2 regions of the Paenarthrobacter sp. NPDC089307 genome follow, and region 2 is predicted to be linked to the other one. Evidence: predicted binding sites of a transcription regulator. Region 2 holds the regulator's gene; the other holds the start of a gene.

Region 1 (11,178 bases), 240 kb from region 2:
ACGAGGAAGCCTTGGGCTACTGCGTGGCGCCGGACCTGGTCCGGGACAAGGACGGTATCTCTGCCGCTGTGCTGATCGCCGAGATGGCGGCCGCGGCCAAAGCCGAGGGCAAGACGATCTTCGACACCCTGGACGACTTGTACCTTGTCCACGGGCTCCATGCGAGCGACCAGCTGAGCATCCGTGTGGCAGACCTGGGTCTTCTGGACGCCATGATGAACCGGCTCCGGGTCAATCCACCCGAAGCGTTCGGAGGCTCCGCCGTCGAAATTTCCACGGATCTGGCGGAAGGAAGCGACAACCTGCCTCCAACGGACGGGCTGTTGTACCTCACGCGCGATCAGAGCCGGGTCATCATCCGGCCCAGCGGTACGGAGCCCAAACTCAAGTGCTACCTGGAAGTCATTCAGGCCGTGGAATCCGCGGCTGAGCTTCCTGAAGCGCGCCAGGCAGCGCGGACAGCCCTGGACGATGTCCTCAGGGACGTCCGCGAAGCATTGGGGCAGTAGGAACTCTAGAGTTCAACCTCGACGAAGCCGTCCACCAGACGGGTGGCGAAGGCCTCAAGGCTGAGTTCGGGATTGCTGAAGCACTCGCCCGTTTCAAGGTCATAGACCTCTTTGTGGAGCGGCGAGGCGATGGTCGGGCGGCTTCCGCGGGATCCGATGATGCCTCGCGCCATGACGTTGGCGAGGGTCGCCGGGTCCTGCTGGGCCACTGCGAATACTTCCGAGGGCCCGGTGCGGAACAGCGCAACCTGACGGCCGGCGATCAGTGCCGCTTCTCCCCAGGCGGGCTCAAGCTCGTCCAACGGGCAAACCCGGTGCCACGTAACGGCTGCGGTCAGCTCTCCGGCAGTATCAAGAATTGCGGCACGGTCCAGAATTACGGTCATTTCAGCCCCTCTCACTGTGTCCGGTGTTGGCGTTTTCCTCCGCCACTCCCCCGGACCGGGCCACACTTGCGGCCACTCCTCCACGCTAAAACCGGGGTGTTTCATGCGGGGTGCGCCTTTGTGTCCGACTGGTAAAAGACACCTCACGCCCACTGAAACGCGTTCGTGATGCAGAAGTTAAGACCACGAAACAAAAGGGAAACTGAAGCGAAACTGCCCCTACCTAGGCTGGGACCACAAGTTGGCGGAGATCCGTCTGCAACATCTGCGAAAGGCCCACCAGTGACCGGACACACTTCAAGCACAGAGAACCCGCGCCGCGTCGTGGTCGTCGGCGGCGGTCCCGCTGCCCACCGCTTCACCGATGCCATGGTCAATCGCGGTCTTGAAGGCTGGCAACTTACGGTACTGACGGAGGAGGCGCACCTCCCCTACGATCGCGTGGCGTTGAGCAAGGCCCTCACGGAAACCGACGTTGACCTCACCCTTGGCGATGCCGCGATGTGGGAGCACCCTGCCGTTGAACTGAAGACCGGCGAGCGCGCGGTCAGGATTGATACCGTCGCCAGGAACGTCTTCACCGCTGCGGGCAATGTGTACGGGTACGACCACTTGGTGGTGGCTACAGGTTCTGATGCTGCCCGTCTTCCCATCCCCGGATCCGAGCACACGCACGTGTACAGGACGCTCGAGGACGTATGGTCCATCAACAAGGCCATCGCGGAGTTGACCACAAAGCTCGGGCGGAAGGTCAACGCGGTAACCATAGGCGGTGGCCTCCTCGGCCTCGAGTCTGCCGCCGGTACTGAGCAACTCGGCGCGACGCCTGTGGTCATTAACGGCTCCCCGTGGTTGATGAACACCCAGCTGGACGAGGGCGCGGGCCAGGCCTTGGGCCGTTTGATTGCGGCCAAGGGCTTCGAAGTGCACGGCGGTGTCTTTCCCTCCGAAGTACTGGCGGACGACGACGGCCAGGTGACCGGCGTCCTGATGGCAGACGGACGCATCATCGAGGCCGACCTCGTGATTGTGGCAATCGGCGTCAGGCCCCGCGACGATCTGTTCCGCGCAGCCGAGGGTGAAGAGCAGCTTTTCAGCCTGGGCCAGCGCGGCGGCGTGGTCATCAACGATTTCTGCGCCACCGAGGTCGATGGCATCTGGGCCATTGGTGAAGTGGCCAACTTTGAGGGTATGTGCCTTGGCCTCGTAGCGCCGGCAAACACCATGGCTGAAATCGTCGCGGACCGGTTGCACGGCGGAGAAGCGACGTTCCCTGGTTTCGACACCGCCACCAAGCTCAAGCTCTCCGGTGTGGATGTCGCCAGCTTCGGCGACGCTTTTGCCCGGACTGAGCACGCCCTCGAAATTGTTTACGCTGACCCCGCCCGGGGCGTTTACCAGAAGATCGTCACCACTGACGATGCGAAGACCCTCTTGGGCGGGATATTCGTGGGCGACGCTTCGCCCTACATGAGCTTGCGCCCGCTCCTGGGCCGTGAACTGCCTGCCGAACCGGGAGCGTACCTGAGCGCCGCCGGGGGTGGCGAAGCTCCGGAGACCGAACTCCCGGACGATGCCATCCTGTGCTCCTGCAACAACGTAGCCGCAGGTACTATCCGCGACACCATCAATGGTTGTGGCGCTTGCGAAGGCAACGCCCCGGTCCAGGAACTCAGCGAGCTCAAGGGATGCACCCGGGCCGGAACCCAGTGCGGTTCCTGCGTTCCCATGCTGAAGAAACTCCTTGAAGGCGAGCTGACGAAGTCCGGCATCGAGGTCTCCAAAGCCCTGTGCGAACACATCAGCCTCTCGCGCCAGGAACTCTTCGATGCCATCCGCGTCCTGGAACTGACCTCCTTCGAGGACATCATGGCCAAGTACGGCACCGGCGCGGGCTGCGACATCTGCAAGCCGACCATCGCCTCCATCCTGGCCAGCCAGCACTCCGCCTACGTCCTGGACGCCGGCCGTGGTTCGCTTCAGGACACCAATGACCGCGCCCTTGCGAACATGCAAAAGGACGGCACCTACTCCGTGGTTCCCCGCATTGCCGGCGGTGAGATCACCCCCAAGGGCCTTGGGGTCATCGCGGCGGTGGCTGAGAAGTACAACCTGTACACCAAGATCACCGGTGGCCAGCGGATCGACATGTTCGGAGCCCGGCTCGAGCAACTGCCGGATATCTGGAAGGAGCTGGTGGACGCCGGCTTCGAATCGGGCCAGGCCTATGGGAAGAGCCTGCGCACTGTGAAGTCGTGTGTTGGATCCACATGGTGCCGCTTCGGTGTCCAGGATTCCGTGGCCATGGCCATCGCGCTGGAGCTGCGCTACCGCGGACTCCGCAGCCCGCACAAACTCAAAATGGGCGTTTCCGGTTGTGCCCGCGAGTGCGCCGAGGCCAGGGGCAAGGACGTCGGTGTGATCGCTACCGCGGACGGCTGGAACCTGTATGTTGGCGGAAACGGCGGAGCCACTCCCGCGCATGCCAAGCTGCTCGCCAAAGACCTCGATGACGAAACACTGCTGAAGTACATCGACCGGTACTTGATGTACTACATCCGGACCGCTGACCGCCTGCAGCGCACTGCCCGCTGGCAGGAAGAGCTCGACGGCGACATCAAGCACGTCGAGGATGTGGTGGTCCACGATTCCCTGGGCATTGCCGCCGAGCTTGAAGCCGCGATGGCCAAGCACATCGACACCTATGAGGACGAGTGGGCCGAAACGTTGAAGGATCCGGAGCGGCTCCGCCGATTCCGCTCCTTCGTCAACGCCCCCGACCAGAAGGACGAGTCCATTGCCTTCGTTCCGGAGCGCGGCCAAATCCGCCCTGCCACGAACGAAGAAAAGGGCGGCGTGCTCATCGCCTCCACCATCCCGGTCCGCAGCGAATAACAAGGGGTCCCCATGCAGCTCACCATTGATCTCACCGGCCGCGATGTCCTGGTCACAGGATCCGATAAAACCGCACGCCAGGCTGTTCGCCGCTACCGGAGCGCGGGAGCCAACGTCCACCGCCTGAGCACGCCCGACGGCGTACCGTCGGACGGCCAGCTTCCCGAGCGCCCGTTCCTGGTGGCGGTAGTGGACGACGGCGACGACGGCTGGGTTGCGCTGGTGGAACGCTGCCGCGAAGCCGGCATCCCGGTAGCGTTCGAGCCTGCCCCAGGCGCCGAGGGACATGTGACCCTGGTAGGCGGAGGCCCGGGCGCCCTGGACCTCCTGACGGTAGGGGCCTTGGATGCTCTGCGTGATGCGGACGTCGTGTTTTACGACCGCCTGGCTCCCTACCAGGAACTGGCCGGGCTGACCTCTGCGGACCTGGTGGATGTTGGAAAGCAGCCTGGCCTCCACAAGGTCACACAACGCGACATCGAAAAGCTCATGGTGGAAGCGGCCCTGATGGGCAAGAACGTGGTCAGGCTCAAGGGTGGCGATCCCTACGTCTTCGGGCGTGGCGGTGAGGAAGTGGCTGCCTGCGTCGCCGCCGGTGTTCCGGTCCGCGTCATTTCCGGGGTCACCAGCGCGATCTCCGTCCCCGCTGCCGCAGGTATCCCGGTGACGCACCGCGAAGTGAGCCACATGTTCACCGTGGTGTCCGGGCACGCACCCTTGACGGAAAAGGAGCACACCCACCTCGCCGGCCTTGGGGGCACCCTCGTGGTCCTCATGGGAATCGGAACACTCCCCCAGCTGGCGGCCGGATTGCGCCGGGCAGGGATGAGATCCGACATGCCCATGGCCGTAGTGGAACGTGGCTACCGGCCGGGCCAGCGCACCACCATTGCCGATCTCGGTAGTATCGAAACGGCTGCGACCGGCTGCAGCAACCCCGCCGTGCTGGTCATTGGCGAGGTTGTCCGGGTGGCCGAGGCCAACCGGAACCACGCCGAAGCATCCGCTGAACTGAGCCGGCTCGCGGCTTCGCTCCTTGAAGCCTGAAGGTAAGAACACATGACTGTTGCACGTGCCATCGAAGTCCAGGACCCCAATACCGCCCCGGACGTTTCCGAGGCCACCGACGCGCCCTTGGATGGGTTCCGTATCGGGGTCACCTCGCACCGCCGTTCCCGCGACCTCATCGAGGCCCTGGAACGGCGCGGTGCGAGCGTCCTGCACGCCCCAGCGCTGAAGATCGCCCCCGTCCAGGAGGACATGATCCTCATTGAGGACACCCGGACCATCATCGAGGCGAAGCCGGACATCTGCATAGCCACCACTGCCTACGGGATGCGCCGCTGGTGCGAAGCAGCCGATTCCTTTGGCATCGGCGAACAGCTCCTGGAAACTTTGTCCGCCTGCCGCATGTTCGTGCGCGGGCCCAAGGCACGCGGCGCCGTACGCGCGGCCGGCCTGGCCGACGTCGGAATCAGTAGCGACGAAACCACGGCAACCCTGGTGGACATGCTCCTCGTGGAGGGCGTGCGCGGCAAGACCGTGGCCGTGCAGTTGCACGGGTACACGGACGTTCGCCAGCTTGAGAGGCTCCGCATGTCCGGCGCGACCGTGCTGACCGTGACTCCCTACCGTTGGGTCAAGCCGGACGGTGAAGACAAGCTGCCGCGCCTGATCGAAGCTGTGGTCAGCGGCAACCTCGACGTCCTGACTTTCACCAGCGCACCGGCCGTTGACGCCATGTGGAGCACCGCCCATGAGATGGGCCTCTACCGCCAACTCATTGAAGCGCTCAAGGGTCCGGTGACTGTAGCCGCGGTAGGGCCGGTCACCGCACAGCCCTTGGTCGACGCCGGGCTGACGCCGCTGATCCCTGACCGATACCGCATGGGTGCACTCATTCGTCTTGTGACCGAGCACCTGTCCTTGAATCATGTGCGCCGCTTGGAGACCAAGAGCGCCACGATCGAACTGCGGGGGCGCTGCCTTCGGATCGACGGCGAGGTTGTGGACCTGGCGCCCGCCCCCCTCCTGCTGTTGCGGGCGCTGCTCGGAGCCGGCGGGGCGGTCCTGTCCCGCGAAGCACTCTCGGATTTGCTGGACCTGCGCGGTTCCGTGCATGCCCTGGACATGACGGTCAGCCGGCTGCGGTCCTCGCTCCCGGACGGCAAACTTGTGGAAACAGTGGTGAAGCGAGGGTACCGGCTCCGGGCATAGCTTTGCGGCCTCGCCGTTCTGCGCCACGCTACGCCGCCTTCACCATAGGGAGCTCGTCCCAGTGGGTGGTGTAGCGGGGGCTGAGCATGTCCCGTTTCATGGACCAGTCCGGACCGCCTTTGATGCCTGCGTGTCCCAGGCCGATGGAGCCTCGGCCGTAGCGCTTGCTGACCTCCTCCAGCAAACTTCCGATGCCCCGTTCCTCGTGCCGGTTCTCGAAGATTTCCAGGGGTTTTTGGTTGCCGGTGGGGCGGAGGTCGGTGACCATGATTCCGGCCTTGGCATACCTCATGCCTTCCTGGATTTTGGGAACGAGGGCGTGCGCAGCCCTGGTGAGCAGCACAGGATCCGCCGTGGGCATGGGCAGTTTGACGTTGACGGCCGGAAACGATGAATCGTTCGGGTTGTAGACAGACGTTTGCGCGAATGCAGTCAGCAGTTTCGCCTGGAGGTCATGCTTGGCCAGCCTGGCGCTCGCCATCTGCCCGTATACGCTGAGCACTTGCCGCATCCCGGCTGCGGTAGTGATGGGCGTTGAGAAGGAACGCGAGAAGATCAGCTGGTCCCGTCCGATGCGTTCCTCCTCCATGGGAATGCAGGGCGTCCCTTGCAGTTCCAAAACGGTACGCATCATGACTACGGAAAATTTGTCCCGCAGGGCCACAGGATTCGCCCGCACGAGGTCCATGATGGAGAAAATCCCCATCGCGTTCAGGCGCTTGGTAAGCCGGGTGGCCACGCCCCAGATCTCGATAACGGAAAGCCGGGACATGAGGGCCTCGCGCTCGGCTTCCGGAACCGAGTCCCAACGGCATACTCCCGCGAACGCTGGATTGTGCTTGGCCCATTTATTGGCCAGCTTGGCGAGGGTCTTGGTCCGGGCAATACCGACGCACACCGGAACCCCTACGTGCCTCCGGCAAGCATCCTTGATGGTTCTTCCCAGTTGCAGCAATTCTGCCGGCTGGCCCTTGACGCCCAGGAATGCTTCGTCGATCGAATAGACCTCCTGCCACGCCGAGTAGCGGCTCAGCAACTCCATGATCCGCGAGCTGATGTCCCCGTAAAGCTCGTAATTGCTGGAGAGCGCAACGAGCCCCCATTCCTTGGCCCGTGGCGCCAACTTGAACCACGGGTCTCCGAGACCGATGCCGAGCTTTTTTGCCTCGGGGGATCTTGTCACGGCGCATCCATCGTTATTGGAGAGTACTATCAGCGGCTTGCCCTCCAACGCAGGATTGAAGGCCCGTTCCGCCGAAGCGTAGAAGCAGTTGATGTCCACGTGGGCGATCTCCTGCATCTGGTGCATAAGCGCTGGCCTGGACATCGGTCCTCCTCGGTTAGGCAGTAGCATGCGTGCCCGCAGGAAAGGGAAAGGACACGCCGTGCACTCGAATATATATTCGAATGATTCAACTGTACCTCCGCCGTCCGACAACGAAACATCCCGCCGTCCGGACTGTGGAAAAGTCCGGAGGACGGGATGCCGGCGCAGCGTGAAACCGAGTTACGGACCGGCGGAGGGGGCCTTCTTGTGTACCAGGTAGATGGCGCCAGTGGAGACGTCTTCTTCCAGCGCTTCCAGGGTGCGTCCGCGGGTCTCAGGGACCTGCGTGTAGATGAAGATGAGGGCCGCGATCCCCACAACCCCAAAGAGGAAGAACGTACCCGTGATCCCCACTCCGGCAACCAGGCTGGGGAAGAACAAGCCCAAAAGAGCGTTGGCAATCCAGAGGCAGAACACCGAAAGGCCGATGGCAAAACCCCGGACGTGCAGCGGGAAAATCTCGGACAGCATCACCCAGACGGCGATATTGAGGAAGGTCTGCATCGAACCCACAAACGCCACCACCAGGAAAAGGATCACGAACGGACGGGCGGCATTGCCCACCGGCAGAACGATCGAAGCGATACCAATGAGGAAGTGGCACACAGTGGTCAGGGTGAAGCCGAGCAGCAGCGTGGTGCGGCGGTTGACCCGCTGCATCAGGGTCAGCGCAATAACACCGCCAACCACCGCGATCACTCCGGGAGCGATGTTGGCGATCAGGGCCGCGCTGGAGTCAAAGCCGGCCTCGACCAGCACGGACTGGCCGTAGTACATGATCGAGTTGATGCCGGTCAGCTGCTGCGCGACACCCAGTCCGATGCCCACCAGGATGATGCGAAGTATCCACTTGTCCTTAAGCGCGCCCCACGACGTCGCCTTCGACGCCCGCTCTTCTTCGGCAAGGTGCTTCACGTCGGCCATTTCGGCCTCGGCGCGTTCAACCGACCGAATGGTTTTGAGGACCACCAGGGCCTCTTCCCATCGTCCCTTTGAAATCAGCCAGCGTGGTGATTCGGGCATACGGAGCATGCCGAAGAACAGTGCGATGGCGGGCAGGGCAGCAACGGCAAGCATGACCCGCCACACGCCCCCGAACTCTCCCCAGACATTCCCGATGATGGCGTTGACCACGAACGCTGCGAGCTGGCCGATGACGATCATGAGCTCGTTCCGCCCGGCCAGCGAACCGCGGATCTCGTAGGGCGCCAGCTCGGCAAGGAATACAGGCACTACTGTCGAAGCTCCCCCCACAGCCAGGCCAAGAATGACACGCCCCAGCACCATGACTTCGAAATTCGGCGCGAAGACGCAGGCAATGGTTCCCGCCAGGAACAGCACCGCGAGCAGGATGATGGACTTCCGGCGGCCCCACGAATCGGAGAGGCGGCCGCCTCCAACAGCTCCGGCCGCTGCCCCGAACAGCAGGGAACTGGTCACGATCCCTTCGGTCAGGGGCGTCAGGTCCAGGTCAGCGGTCATCGGCCTCAGGGCACCGTTAATGACACCAGTGTCATAGCCGAACAACAGTCCACCGAAGGTTGCGACCAAGGCGACGAGGCCGAGGCGCTTTCGGTGCGGACCATTGGTCAGGGGAGGAAGGGATGCCCCATGGGCGCCTTCCCGCTGCATTTGCGTTGCAGACATCAGGACTCCTTTGTCGGTGTGTTGCGGGTCATGCTCATCCGCTCTAAACCCAGACTAACGCGCGAAAGGCTTAAATGTAAGGTCAAACTAACAAACTCCCAGTTTTACCCTTTCTGCGACATGGGAGGATGGAGGGCATGGCCCCCGACCGCCCGCACCGCCCCGCCACGCAAAGTGATGTCGCCCGGGAAGTTGGTGTCTCCAGAACACTTGTGTCATTCGCCTTCCGCGGAGCCCCTGGAGTCAGCGGAGAAACCAAAGAAGCCATCTTCGAAGCCGCCAAACGTCTGGGATACCGGCCCAACGCCGCAGCGGCCGATCTGGCACGCAAGCACCGTTCCGCCGTCGGGCTTTATCTGATGGATATGCGGAACGAAATCTACGCCGACATTCTCAGCGGCGTCCGCATGACCCTTCCGCAGGACGGCAACCGGCTGATCCTGAGCGTATCCCGGTCGGTCGGTGGCGTTGACGCGGGCGCGCTGGAGTCCCTTATCGAAGCCCGGGCGGGGATCATCATTGCCGCGACGCTCCTGGATCCGGACGAGCGCGTGCAGGAACTGGCGCAGATAGTGCCACTTGTCAGCGTCACGCGCCCCGTGCCCGGCGTGGACAGCGTGTACTCGGACGACGCCATGGGGGCAAGGGCCGCCACGGAGCACCTCCTCGCCCTCGGACACCAGCGCATCGTCCATCTGGCCGGCCCCGTTTACGACGGACACACCGCCCGGAGGCGGAGTTACCAAAAAACCATGCGCGACGCCGGGCTGAAGCCCCAAACGCTGTCCGCCGAAGACTTCACGCAGGAAGCCGGACAACGCGCCGCCACCAGCCTGCTGAATCAGCCCGACCGCCCCACAGCGATTTTCACCCACAATGATCAACTGGCCCTGGGCGTCCGCGAAGCCGCCTACGCCTTGGGCCTGTCGATCCCGCATGACCTGTCCCTGGTGGGCTACGACAATTCGAGGATCGCCAAGCTGCACGGCATCGACCTCACCACAGTTGACCTTGGCGCTGTTACCCTGGGCCAGGCCGCGGGCGCGATAGCGTTGGATCGGCTCAGGAATCCGGAGGGTCCCATCGCGGACGAACGGCTCATCCCAGAATTGGTGGTCCGCAACTCGACAGCAGCGCCGGGCGCCTACACGTGATGCAGGCACGTGGTGGCAACACCCCAGATTGTCAGCTCCGATAACGCCGCCACCCTGATGTCCGGAAATGTGGGGTTGTCCGCCTGCAGCACCACACCTGTTGGGGTGATTCGCAACCGCTTGACGGTCAGCTCACCATCCAGGACAGCCACGACGACGGACCCGTCCTTGGGCTCCAGCGCCCGGTTGACGATCAGCTCGTCGCCGTCGCTGATTCCCGCCGCCTCCATTGACTGACCGGTCACCCGCACCACGAAGGTGCTGGTGACGTCCTTGATCAGGTGCTCATTGAGGTCGATCCGGCCATCGAAGTAGTCCTGCGCCGGCGACGGGTACCCAGCCGCCACGGACACAGGAGCCAACAACACCGACACCAGGGAAAAGCCCGCATTTATCACGCGGGGGCCGACTATCACGCCCACAACACACCTTTATTCGAATATATGTTCGATGCTTCAGTGTACAGCGGTGTGAGGACATTCTGCGCGCCGTCTGCTTCGCCGAGAGTGGCGTTCCCTAGCCGACTCTGTAGCGGAGGTGTGAGACCAGGCTCGTACCCCGAACCTCCAGCGGCTCAAGCTTGAGGTCACCCACGCCATCGAGCAATCTCTCACCGGCCCCCAGGACGATCGGCGCCACGTGAAGCCGCAGCTCGTCGATCAGCCCGGCGGACAGGAACTGCCGGGCAGTCGACGCTCCCCCGGCGACGGCAACGTTCTTGTCACCTGCGGCTTCACGGGCCCGGGACAGGACCGACCCGATGTCATCATTGACGAAGTGGAACGTGGTGCCGCCCTCCATCACCATGGGCTCATGGGCGTGGGAGGTCAGAACGAATACAGGTGCATGGTACGGCGGTTCTTCACCCCACCAACCACGCCAATCCTCCGGCCACACCCCGTCTCCCGGACCGGCGAACATGTTCCGGCCCATGATGTAGGCCCCGGCTTCCAGGATCCCGGCAACCTCGACTGCGTTGATGTCCCGTTCCTTGAACTGCCAGCGGTGGAGCTTTTCCCCGCCCTCCCCGAGCGGTTGCTCCA
Region 2 (11,178 bases):
CCCGGTTTCGTTCATATAAAGAACTTTAGTGGCAGTTGCGACTAGTTCTTGATCTGCTGGCGGGCTTCGCCGCCGGCCGGCTCGAAACCGGCAGCCTTTGCAGCTTCAACCGTGGAGAACCAGTATTCAGCAGCGGTGGTGTTGTACCAGGTGGAACCCGGTACGTGGTACTTCTTGGACTCGGCGTTGCCCTTGATGGCGTAGCCTTCCGGAGCCTCGTCACCGTCGGCAGCGACAGCGCCGTCGATGGCCGGCTTTTCGGAGACAACAGCCTTGACAGCCGGAGCCGTAGCGACAGCCGGAGCAACCTTGGCCTTCGGAGCAGCCTTGGCAGCCGGAGCGGACGTGTCGGCCGGCAGGGCAGCCTTCGCAACGTTCACCAGAGCGGCGAAAGCGTTGGCGTCGGAAACAGCCAGTTCGGCCAGCATGCGGCGGTCAACCTCAACCTCAGCGGCCTTGAGGCCCTGGATGAGACGGTTGTAGGTGAGGCCGTTGGCGCGGGATGCAGCGTTGATGCGCTGGATCCAGAGGCGACGGAAGTCGCCCTTCTTCTTGCGGCGGTCGCCGTAGCTGTACACAAACGAGTGCAGCAGCTGCTCTTTGGCCTTGCGGTACAAGCGCGAACGCTGACCGCGGTAACCCTTGGCGCGTTCGAGGACAACCCGGCGCTTCTTGTGGGCGTTTACCGCCCGCTTCACACGTGCCACGTGCGTACTCCTTCAGAAATCTTTATCCCAAGCTGCTACTGCCGGAAATCCGGCCGGCCTGAGAAGGCTTTTGGTGTAGTCGGTTCCTGCCGGATGGCAGTTACCAAAGAACTTGGAACTTAGACGCCGAGCATCTTCTTGATGACCTTGGCATCGCCCTTGAAGACGAGCTTGTCGCCGGCGAGGCGACGGGTCAGCCTGGAGGACTTGTGCTCCAGGTAGTGACGGCGGTTGGCCTGCTGGCGCTTCAGCTTGCCGCTACCGGTCAGCTTGAAGCGCTTCTTAGCACCGCTGTGGGTCTTCATCTTCGGCATGGGAACCGATCTCCTTACGTATCCACGGACAAGTCCGCGATTCTATCGCGCAGCCGGCCAACAGGGGCCGACGTGCTGGTTACGTGCCGCCGGAGGCCAGGGCCTCCGCGGCGTTGAACTAATTGGTCTTGCGTGTTGCAGGCTTCGGCGCGGCCTTGGGGGCCGTGGGCCGGGCTGCCGGCTTGGGAGCCGCCGGCTTGGCCACAGGCTTGGGGGCCGAAGGGACCGCAGGCTTCGGAGCTGCCGCCGGAACCGCAGGCTTGGGAACTGCCTCCACCGTTGCCGCCTTCGGAGCCGGGGCAGCCTTGGGAGCGGGAGCTTCCTGGGGAGCCGGAGCTTCCTCAGCAACCGGTGCTTCCTGGGCCACAGCGGGTGCTTCTTCTGCAACCGGAGCATCGGCTGCTGCTTCTTCGACAACCGCAGCTTCCTCAGTTGCGGCTGCCTCAGGAGCTGCCGGAGCTTCCTGGGTGGTTTCCTCTTCCGAGACCGTGAAGCCTTCGGGCAGAAGGTCAGCGAGGCTCTGCGTCAGCGGTGCCTGCTCCCCCGTTGTGTCAACGCGTCCTGCGGCCTTGGCCTCATTCTGCGCCTTGGCTTCTGCACGCTGGGTGGCACGACGGGCTTCAGCCTTGGCCTCTGCCTTGTTCTTCAACGGTCCGATCACCATGACCATGTTGCGGCCATCGATGCGCGGGCTGGACTCAATGACGCCAACCTCGGCCACATCTTCGGCGAAACGCTGCAGCAAGCGGATACCCATTTCGGGACGCTGCTGCTCACGGCCGCGGAACTGGATCATGGCCTTGACCTTGTCACCGGCTCCGAGGAAGCGAAGGGCATGCCCGCGCTTGGTTTCGTAGTCGTGCTTGTCGATCTTGAGGCGGAAGCGGATTTCCTTCAGAACCGTGTTGGTCTGGTTCTTGCGGGCTTCGCGTGCCTTGACGGCGGCTTCGTACTTGTACTTGCCGAAGTCCATCAACTTGCAAACAGGAGGCTTAGCCTGCGGCGCAACTTCAACGAGATCGAGATCGGATTCGGCAGCAAGACGCAGAGCGTCCTCGATGCGGACAATTCCTACCTGTTCGCCGGCAGGGCCGACCAGCCGCACCTCGGGGACGCGGATACGCTCATTGATTCTTGGCTCGCTAATGTTAAAGCTCCTGTGGTTGTGGTGGTGTCACCGGCAAAAAGAGAAGGCCCCCAATTGCTGGCGCAATCGAAGGCCTCGAAGATCGGCTGCACTTCCTCAATGGAAAGCACGCACTTCCGGGGGTCAACCCCGGAGTGTCCGACCAGGTACCCGGCAACCTCTTGCCCCGTAAAGGGGATCCTGTCCCCGAAGGGAAACGGCTGACGCGGGTGGGAGAGAACTCCGCTTGCAAACTGAAAGTCAATTCTACAGAAACAACCCGCCAAGCGCACATTGCGGGCGGCGGGACTGTTGACTGTGGATCTTCTCCGTGAATACGTGGATCTTCCCGGTGAATATCGACTTCCAGTCGGTCTGTGACAAGCTTACCAGTATGAGCACTGAAGACAGCAATTCCCGCAACTCCTACGGCGGAGACGCCCCCGCTGATGCCGGGGTCTCCCAGCAGATCCGCGACATCGCCGAGGTTCCGGCCGTGGAAGTCATCACTACAGGCGCCGTGCACCTCATGAGTGCCGCAGCCGTCAAGGTTGGGCTCGCCGACGACCCCAACGCCGAGGACCTCAAGGACCTTGACGAAGCCCGCAAGCTGATCACCGCGCTGGCCGGCCTGGTCTCCGCAGCCGCCCCCGAAATCGGCTCACAGCACGCCGGCCCGTTGCGCGATGGACTGCGCTCCCTCCAGCTGGCGTTCCGCGAGGCCTCCATAATTCCGGACGCCCCGGGCAAGGGCCCGGGCGAAAAGTTCACCGGACCGGTGAACTAGTCCCCAACTGCCTGGACAAACAGCGACGGCGGGTCGACCTTCAGTGGTCGGCCCGCCGTCGTCGTCTGCCGGCTTGGCAGGGGTCAGACCCGCGCGGCCCTCCGGCGGATGGACATCAGAACCAGGCCAGTGGCGCACAGCGCCACGCCGGCTATGCCGACGGCGGCGAAACCGCCCGACGGGCCCACGGTGTCGATGAACACACCTGCCAGCGGTGCGCCCAACGCCACACCCGCAGTCAGTGCGGACCCGTACCAACCCATTGCCTCGCCTCGCCGATCCTCTTCCACAAGATCGGCCACCTTCTCGGAGGACGCCGACAAGACCGGCGCGCACAGCAATCCGGGCAGGAGCGAGAGGAAGGCCAGCGTCCACGTGTCCCGGGCAAAACCCATCGGAATGGTCAAGGCCGCCATGCCGAGCAGCAGGAGCATGGGCGAGATGGGCCGCTTCATGGACCCGTAGATGAGGCCTCCGATGACTGAGGCAGCGCACCAGAAAAAGAAGACGATTCCGATCTCATTTTGATGGCCGCCACGTTCCAGCAGCCCGACGATGCTGACATCGGACCCGCTGAGCACCATGCCGGAGCCGGCGGCCACTGCGAAGAGCGCCGCAACAGAGACCGTAAACCAGGTGAAGTTCCTGGCCACACGATTCCGGAGGGACGCTGTGCGCGAGGTTGCCGACGCCATTTCCGAGGCCGCTTCCTGGACATGCGCGGGAGCCGAAGCCACCATGGCCGCCTCAGCAGCAGCAAGATCATCCGTCTGGCGATCCGCCGATTCCTCCGGCGTGCAGGCGGCGTCGCTGCGGGTGGGCGGGTTGAACCACATGAGGAAAAGACCGGCCACGGAAACGGAGATACCTACTGCGGTGAGGCCAAGGGCCGAGTAGCCGCTGGTTGCGACCACGGCGCCGACCGCAGGACCAATCATGAAGACAAGCTCGGTGGCAATGGAGTCCAAGGCAAATGCCGAACGCCGCTGTTCCCCGTCCACCATGACGCCCAGCGACTGGCGGACAACACTGAAGATCGGCAACGTGAAAAGACCGCCAATAAAGACCAGCGGCAGCAGCCACTGGTAAGAAACATGCGGCACGATCGACCAGATGACCGTCTCCGAGACGACCGAGGGGATCAACGCCTTCCGCAGCCCCACCATGTCCACCCTGCGCCCCCGCCACGGGGCTCCCAAAGCGATGCCAATGGTCATGACCGCAGCCGCTGCACCCGCAGCGGCGTAGCCTTGGCCAAGCGTCAGGACAATGTGGAGGGTCAGGAGCACCCCGGCGGCCGAATGCGGGATACGGGCAATCATCCCGACAACCAGCAGCCGCCGGACAGGGCGTATTGACAGCATCTCTTTGTAGAGAGCGAAGTTCACTGGCTCAATCCTCATTTCCCCGGGCAACCCCGGGGAACCGGACCTGCCATTAGTGCGGCGCGGGCTCCTGCGCTGCGCGCTGCAGTTTTACTTCCATCGAATCGACGCCTTCGGCAAAGGAATCCATGCTTGCCCACGCATCGTTCAGTTGGGCCACAAGCGTTTGAACCGCCGCGGCGTCGAGCCCGTCCTCAAGGTAGAGCACCACCCGCAGTTCCGGACCCGGACCACCGCCGGACACCTGGCGGCCGTCAGCGGTGAGCGATGCAACGCCGCCGCCGGCCTGCGTCTCAAGGCGGCGTACCGCGCTGATGGCTGAAACTGTCGAAACGAGAGCAGTCTCCAGTTGATCATCAAGGTATGACGGCGTCCAGTCCTTCTGCTGCGCCAAGGCCCACATGGCTGGGCGCCGGACAACGAAGGCGAAGTCGGAACCGGGATCCAAAACCAGGAGTTGGGCACCTTCCGAGACTGCCGAAAGCGCCGCCCTGGCCGCATAAACAGCTACCGGACGGGCCTGGGGGTGCCATGCTTCCAGGGCGGCCGCCGACGTGAATACCGGCATTGCCGTGCGGCCATCGGGGGCCTTGAGTGTGACCAAGGCCATATCGGCCTGCTTGTCGGCATTCAGGCCGTCGACGCCCTCGGCTTCCTCGGCCAGCTGGGCAACAACCGGTACAAAAACCCGTGCCGTAGCCAAGGAAGCTACCACACCGGCCTCGCCGCCGGTTCCGTCGATCAGCGCCGCAATGGCGGCGAGATAACCGGCGTCGGCAGTTCCGTCGTCGTCCTCGAAGTTGTGGATGCTGGCATCGTCTCCGGCGAGGCTCCTGCCGGCCCATGGTTGGCCCGCAGAATCCGTTGCTCCCCCTGCGCCGGCCAATGCTGCGGCGATGTGGCCGGGCAGTTCACGCTTCTCCGGCTGGTGGGCTGAGTGGCGGCCCATCAGCGGCGGCCGGCAACGTCCAGGGCTTCGGGCAGGGTGAAGGCGCCTGAATACAGGGCCTTGCCCACAATCGCGCCCTCAACCCCGAGCGGAACGAGTTCGCGCAGGACCCGGAGATCTTCCAGGCTGGAGATACCGCCCGAAGCCACCACGGGCTTGCCGGTTTTCTCGACCATCTGGCGCAGCAGTTCCACGTTAGGACCTTGCAGCGTACCGTCCTTGGTCACGTCGGTGACCACATAGCGGGCGCACCCGGCGTCCTCAAGCCGGGCCAAAACCTCCCAAAGATCGCCGCCCTCCTTGGTCCATCCGCGACCGGCAAGGGTGGTACCTCGAACATCAAGCCCGACGGCGATCTTGTCACCGAAACGATCGATGGCCCGCCGCGTCCACTCGGGGTTCTCCAAGGCCGCCGTACCAAGGTTTACCCGGGCAACACCCAACTCAAGGGCCCTTTCAAGGGATTCGTCGTCCCGCAGGCCGCCGGACAGCTCAACCTTGACGTTGAGCTGCGACACGACCTCACTGATCAGCGCGGCGTTGTTGCCTCGGCCGAAGGCGGCGTCCAGGTCAACCATATGAACCCATTCCGCACCGTCGTTCTGCCAGTTCAAGGCTGCCTCAAGGGGCGTTCCGTAGCTGGTTTCCGAGCCCGCTTCTCCTTGCAGGAGGCGAACCGCCTGGCCGTCCACGATGTCGACGGCAGGCAGGAGTTCCAGAATGGACTGGGTGGAGGTGGTCATGAGTGTCCTTGGTTTTTTTGGGGGGCCGCTGGTGAGGGACCGGCGGTTCAGTTACCGGGAAGTGTCAGGAGATAGGCAGCCAGCAGGGACATCCCCGCCAGCGCATAGAAGGAAACGGAGACCCAGCGGGGCTTCTTTTGCTGATGGAAGGAAATTCCTCCGCCAACCAACACCCCGGCCAGGCCCATGAGGACTACCGACCACATTCAGGCAGCACCGCTTCCGGATGCTTCCGGCGAGGGCTTGCGCAGGCTGTCGACCCAGTTGCGCAGGAGCCGGGCCCCGGCATCGCCTGATTTCTCAGGGTGGAACTGGGTAGCGCACAGCGGGCCGTTTTCCACGGCGGCAATAAACCGGGCGCCATGCTCTGACCATGTGACCATGGGCGGCGCCATGCGCGGCTGGACGACGTCGAAGTTCCACTCCTGCACACCGTAGGAGTGCACAAAGTAGAAACGCTCCTGCTCGACGCCGGCGAAGAGCTTGGAACCCTCCGGTACATCAACAGTGTTCCATCCCATGTGCGGCACTACGGGAGCAGGCAGAAGCTCCACCTTTCCCGGCCATTCAGCCATGCCCTCGGACTCGGTACCGTGCTCCACGCCAGCCTCGAAGAGAACCTGCAGGCCCACACAGATGGCCAGCACCGGGCGGCTGCCGGCAACCCGGCGTCCAATCATCCGGATGGCGTCAACAGCTTTGAGTTCCTTCATCACGGTCTCGTACGCGCCGACACCGGGAACGACCAGGCCGTCGGCGTTGAGCACGTCCTCAGGCTTGGAGCTAAGCACCACGTGGGCACCTGCCCGTTCCAGGGCACGGACGGCCGACCGGACGTTGCCGGATCCATAGTCCAGCACAGTTACCGTCGGCTTGCCTTCAGGGGACTCCGGCTTCACAGAGGCAGCCGCGTCAGCAACTGCACCGTTTTTCAGGATCTGGCCGCTCACAGTGCCCCCTTGGTGGAGGGGATTCCTTCAACGCGGGGGTCGGACTCAACTGCGGCGCGAAGGGCACGGGCAAAAGCCTTGAACTGTGCCTCCACGATGTGGTGGGGATCCCGGCCAGCGAGAACGTTCATGTGCAGGCAGATGCCGGCGTGCAAGGTAATCGCCTCAAACACGTGGCGGGTCAACGAACCTGTGAAGTGACCGCCGATCAGGTGGTACTCCTGGCCTGCGGGTTCACCGTCGTGCACCAGGTAGGGACGGCCGGAAACATCCACGACTGCGTGCGCGAGGGCCTCATCCAACGGCACGGTGGCTTCGCCGAAGCGGCGGATGCCGGCCTTGTCGCCGAGGGCCGTCCGGAGGACCTCCCCGAAAGTGATGGCAACGTCTTCCACCGTGTGGTGCGCATCGATGTGGGTGTCCCCGGTTGCCTTGACGGTCATGTCAATCAGCGAGTGCTTGCACAGGGCCGTCAGCATGTGGTCGTAGAACGGTACCGAGGTGCTGATGTCTGAAATGCCGGAGCCGTCCAGGTTGATCTCCACCAGCACGGAAGATTCGCTGGTGGTGCGCTCCATGCGCGCAGTGCGGGCAGCGGACGGCGTAGCGCCGGTTTCGCTCATTGGGACGTCCTTATACACGGAGGATTGGTTTGGGTCTATGGACAAGTCTAGGCGGGCCGGGATGCCTCGCCGTCCAGGAGTGCCTCCAGGGCCTCAAGGAAAGCAGTGGTTTCAGGCTCGGTGCCCGCGGTGACCCGCAAGTGTCCCGGGATCCCGACATCGCGGATGAGCACGCCGGCATCGAGCAGGCCCTGCCAGATCTCGTGGGGGTTTTCAAGACCGCCGAAGAACACATAGTTGGAGTCCGACGCGGCCGGCTTGAGCCCCATGCGCAGAAGTTCGGTGACGATGCGGTCCCGCTGGACCTTGATGTCTTCGACGTCGGCCATGAGGGCTTCGCGGTGGGTCAACGCTGCAAGGGCGGTGGCCTGCGTGACGGCTGACAGGTGGTAGGGCAGGCGGACCAACCTGATGGCGTCCGTAACTTCGGGGGCGGCGGCCATGTAGCCAAGACGGGCGCCCGCCAGGGCGAAGGCCTTGCTCATGGTGCGCGAAACGATCAACCGCTCACGGCCGGGCAGCAAGGTCAAGGCGCTCGGGGTGTTGTCGTGCGCGAACTCGTGGTACGCCTCATCCACGATCACAATGGCCTGGCTTGCTTCGCCGGCGCGATACACAGCCTCAACCACATCCAGGCCCAAGCCCGTACCCGTGGGGTTGTTCGGGGAGCACAGAAAGACGATGTTGGCCCCGGTTTCCCGAACCTGGGCAGCTGCAGACTCCGCGTCCAAACCGTAGTCGTCGGCGCGGACTCCGCGGATGTACTCGGTATCAGTGCCGCTCGCCAGCAGCGGGTACATCGAGTACGTGGGAGGGAAGCCAAGGGCCCTGCGTCCCGGGCCGCCGAACGCCTGGAGAATCTGCTGAAGGACCTCGTTTGATCCGTTGGCGGCCCAGATGTTCTCTGCAGAGAGGCCGTGGCCAAGGTACTGGGCTAGGGCCTCGCGGAGGTCAGTGAACTCGCGGTCCGGATAGCGGTTCAGTCCAGTTGCAGCTGCTGCCACAGCCTCTGTAATGGCAGCTTGGACATCGGCTGGCACGCCATGGGTGTTCTCGTTGACGTTGAGCAGGACGGGGACATCGAGCTGCGGTGCGCCATAGGGGCTCAGTCCACGCAGGTTGGTCCGGAGGGGAAGTCGGTCAAGTCGCTCAAGCTGCTCACTCACTAGAACAGTTTAAGGGGCCACTGGGACTGCCGAGTAACTGTGACGTCCGGGCAGAGATCCGGGCGCACGATCGGCACCGTGCATCGGCCGTTTCAGTGGGCCGGTACGAACAGCTGCTGCCCGGGAAGAATGCGTCCGCCACGGAGGTCATTGAGCTGGATGATTTCGGCGATGACATCACGGGGATCCCGTTCCGGAGCCGCAGCGCCGGCGATGCCCCACAGGGACTGGCCCGGCTGAACGGTCACAGACACAGCAACCGGCGGCTGCAGCTGCGCCTGGGAGTCGGAAGCCTTGGCAGGGGAAGTGATGAAACCGGCCAGGCTAAGCAGGGCGGCCACCAGGAGCATTGCCGGGATACCAAAGAAGACCATGCGGCCCCGGCGGGTGAGGCGCAGGCGGGCGGGTGCCTGGGTGGTGCGGAAATCAGCGAACGAAGTGATTGCGGACATGAGCTGAGCCCTTCTGAGCTATTGCCTTGCTCCGGGGCTTCCGGAGCAGGGCTGCCAATTCTTTGTGTTCCCGGCCTTGCCCGGTGTTCGAACGTCCTGTTCGAACATCAAGCCTTGGGACGGTGTTTATAGAACACATATTCGAACCTTGCTATGACATTTTTAGCACTTATCAACGAACGGTGTCGAGACTCGCTAGAACAAATGTTTGATAAACGCCTGTGGCTGCCCTACGTTTGAGTGAAGAAACAGCACTGTTTCAGTGGAACAGGAGGGTCTGACATTTTTTCAGGCCCTGCATCCCCGGCTCACTTCGGGGCGGAACGAAAGGCATTGGCGAACATGGCAGCGAAAGCCACAGGCGGCGGGGCACCCCTGCGGAGCCAACAGCCTCAAAAGTCTCCCAAGAGCCTTACCGTGCGCCAGAAGAAGATCCTGGAGACGATTCAGCGTTCCGTCAACGACAACGGCTATCCACCCAGCATGCGTGAAATCGGCGACACCGTAGGACTGGCCAGCCTGTCCAGCGTCACGCACCAGCTCTCGCAGCTCGAAAAGCTTGGCTACCTCCGCAGGGATCCCAAGCGGCCCCGGGCCATGGAAGTGCTGATGCCGCTGACACTTGATGGCGGTCCGATCCCGGGTGTCGAAGCACCGGCAAGCCTCAGGAGCACCGGCGGCCTGGCCGTCACGGAGCTTGCCAGCGCAAGCGATACCGCCATGGTTCCCCTGGTAGGCCGCATCGCGGCAGGTGGCCCCATCCTCGCCGACCAGACTGTGGAGGACGTACTCCCCCTGCCCAGGCAGCTCGTGGGACACGGCGAGCTCTTCATGCTGAAGGTCGCCGGAGACTCCATGATCGATGCCGCCATCTGCGACGGGGACTGGGTAGTTGTCCGCCGCCAGAACGATGCCATCAACGGGGACATCGTGGCTGCGCTGCTGGATGATGAAGCCACTGTGAAAACATTCCGCCAGCGGGATGGCCATACCTGGCTGCTGCCCCAGAACACCCAGTACGAACCCATCCTCGGCGACCAGGCAACCATCATGGGCAAGGTCGTCTCCGTACTTCGGTCCCTCTAGCTTCCCTCGTTGGCCTCCGGGGCAGCGCCTCCAGGGCGCGGCAGGGGGCCCGTCAGGCCTTCCTGGAGGATCCCAACCGCTCCAGGACACCACGTACCACCGAACGGTCCGTAGTCGCCCAGAACGGCGGCAGGGCGGCCCGCAGGAATCCGCCGTACCTCTCCGTGGAGAGGCGGGGATCGAGTACCGCCACCACGCCTTTGTCCCCGGTGGAGCGGATCAGGCGCCCGGCACCCTGGGCAAGACGGATAGCTGCGTGAGTGGCCGAGACTGCCATGAATCCATTCCCGCCTGACTGCGCCACCGCGCGGGACCGTGCCGTCATCAAAGGATCGTCGGGACGCGGAAACGGAATACGGTCAATGACCACGAGGCGGCATGAACCACCCGGGACATCCACACCCTGCCACAGCGACATCGTTCCGAAGAGGCAGGTATCGGGCTCGTCGGCGAACTGCTTAACCAGGGCCGCCATGGTGGACTCGCCTTGGCAAAGGATGTCCACATCCAGTCGTAGGCGCATTGCGTCGGCCGCCTCTTCGGCTGCCCGCCGCGAGGAGAAGAGACACAGCGCTCCCCCGCCAGATGCCCGGATCAGGTCTTCCAGCTCGTCCAAGGCCTCCGGGGAGGTGCCGCGGCCGGGTTTGGGAAGGTGCTTCGCCACATACAGCACCCCCTGCTTGGGGTAGTCGAAAGGCGATCCGACGTCGATGCCTGTCCAGCTGGGAGCGCCGTCGCCAATCAGGCCAAGCCCTCCGGCTGCAGGTTCAAAAGCCGAGCCAATCGCCAGCGTGGCGGAGGTCAGCACCACAGTGTGTCCGGCGAACAATCCCTCACGCAAACGGCCCGCAACGCTCAGCGGTGCGATGTTGATGAGCGCCGGCGCCGTC

The links. The regulator LexA, encoded in region 2, represses DNA repair genes until DNA is damaged. The targets are predictions, from matches to a motif close to TCGAACANNTGTTCGA.
Region 1: AB0N72_RS05185 (Y-family DNA polymerase) is a predicted target of LexA. The motif match lies at 7,399-7,414, and genes of this name have one in related genera.

What each region holds. Positions count from the first base shown of each region.
Region 1 is NZ_JBFBHE010000002.1:276,937-288,114, forward strand. It holds gene AB0N72_RS05160 (phospho-sugar mutase) at 1-509, shown strand, start outside; gene nirD (nitrite reductase small subunit NirD) at 515-895, opposite strand; gene nirB (nitrite reductase large subunit NirB) at 1,178-3,790, shown strand; gene cobA (uroporphyrinogen-III C-methyltransferase) at 3,803-4,837, shown strand; gene AB0N72_RS05180 (uroporphyrinogen-III synthase) at 4,850-6,007, shown strand; gene AB0N72_RS05185 (Y-family DNA polymerase) at 6,036-7,334, opposite strand; gene AB0N72_RS05190 (sugar porter family MFS transporter) at 7,515-8,984, opposite strand; gene AB0N72_RS05195 (LacI family DNA-binding transcriptional regulator) at 9,119-10,135, shown strand; gene umuD (translesion error-prone DNA polymerase V autoproteolytic subunit) at 10,126-10,557, opposite strand; gene AB0N72_RS05205 (dihydrofolate reductase family protein) at 10,652-11,178, opposite strand, start outside.
Region 2 is NZ_JBFBHE010000002.1:37,595-48,772, forward strand. It holds gene AB0N72_RS04110 (RNA methyltransferase) at 1-15, opposite strand, end outside; gene rplT (50S ribosomal protein L20) at 42-707, opposite strand; gene rpmI (50S ribosomal protein L35) at 827-1,021, opposite strand; gene infC (translation initiation factor IF-3) at 1,140-2,168, opposite strand; gene AB0N72_RS04130 (DUF1844 domain-containing protein) at 2,542-2,934, shown strand; gene AB0N72_RS04135 (MFS transporter) at 3,018-4,322, opposite strand; gene AB0N72_RS04140 (SseB family protein) at 4,372-5,268, opposite strand; gene priA (bifunctional 1-(5-phosphoribosyl)-5-((5-phosphoribosylamino)methylideneamino)imidazole-4-carboxamide isomerase/phosphoribosylanthranilate isomerase PriA) at 5,268-6,011, opposite strand; gene AB0N72_RS04150 (hypothetical protein) at 6,059-6,217, opposite strand; gene hisH (imidazole glycerol phosphate synthase subunit HisH) at 6,218-6,961, opposite strand; gene hisB (imidazoleglycerol-phosphate dehydratase HisB) at 6,958-7,584, opposite strand; gene AB0N72_RS04165 (histidinol-phosphate transaminase) at 7,632-8,750, opposite strand; gene AB0N72_RS04170 (LysM peptidoglycan-binding domain-containing protein) at 8,843-9,202, opposite strand; gene lexA (transcriptional repressor LexA) at 9,545-10,288, shown strand; gene AB0N72_RS04180 (ATP-dependent DNA helicase) at 10,341-11,178, opposite strand, start outside.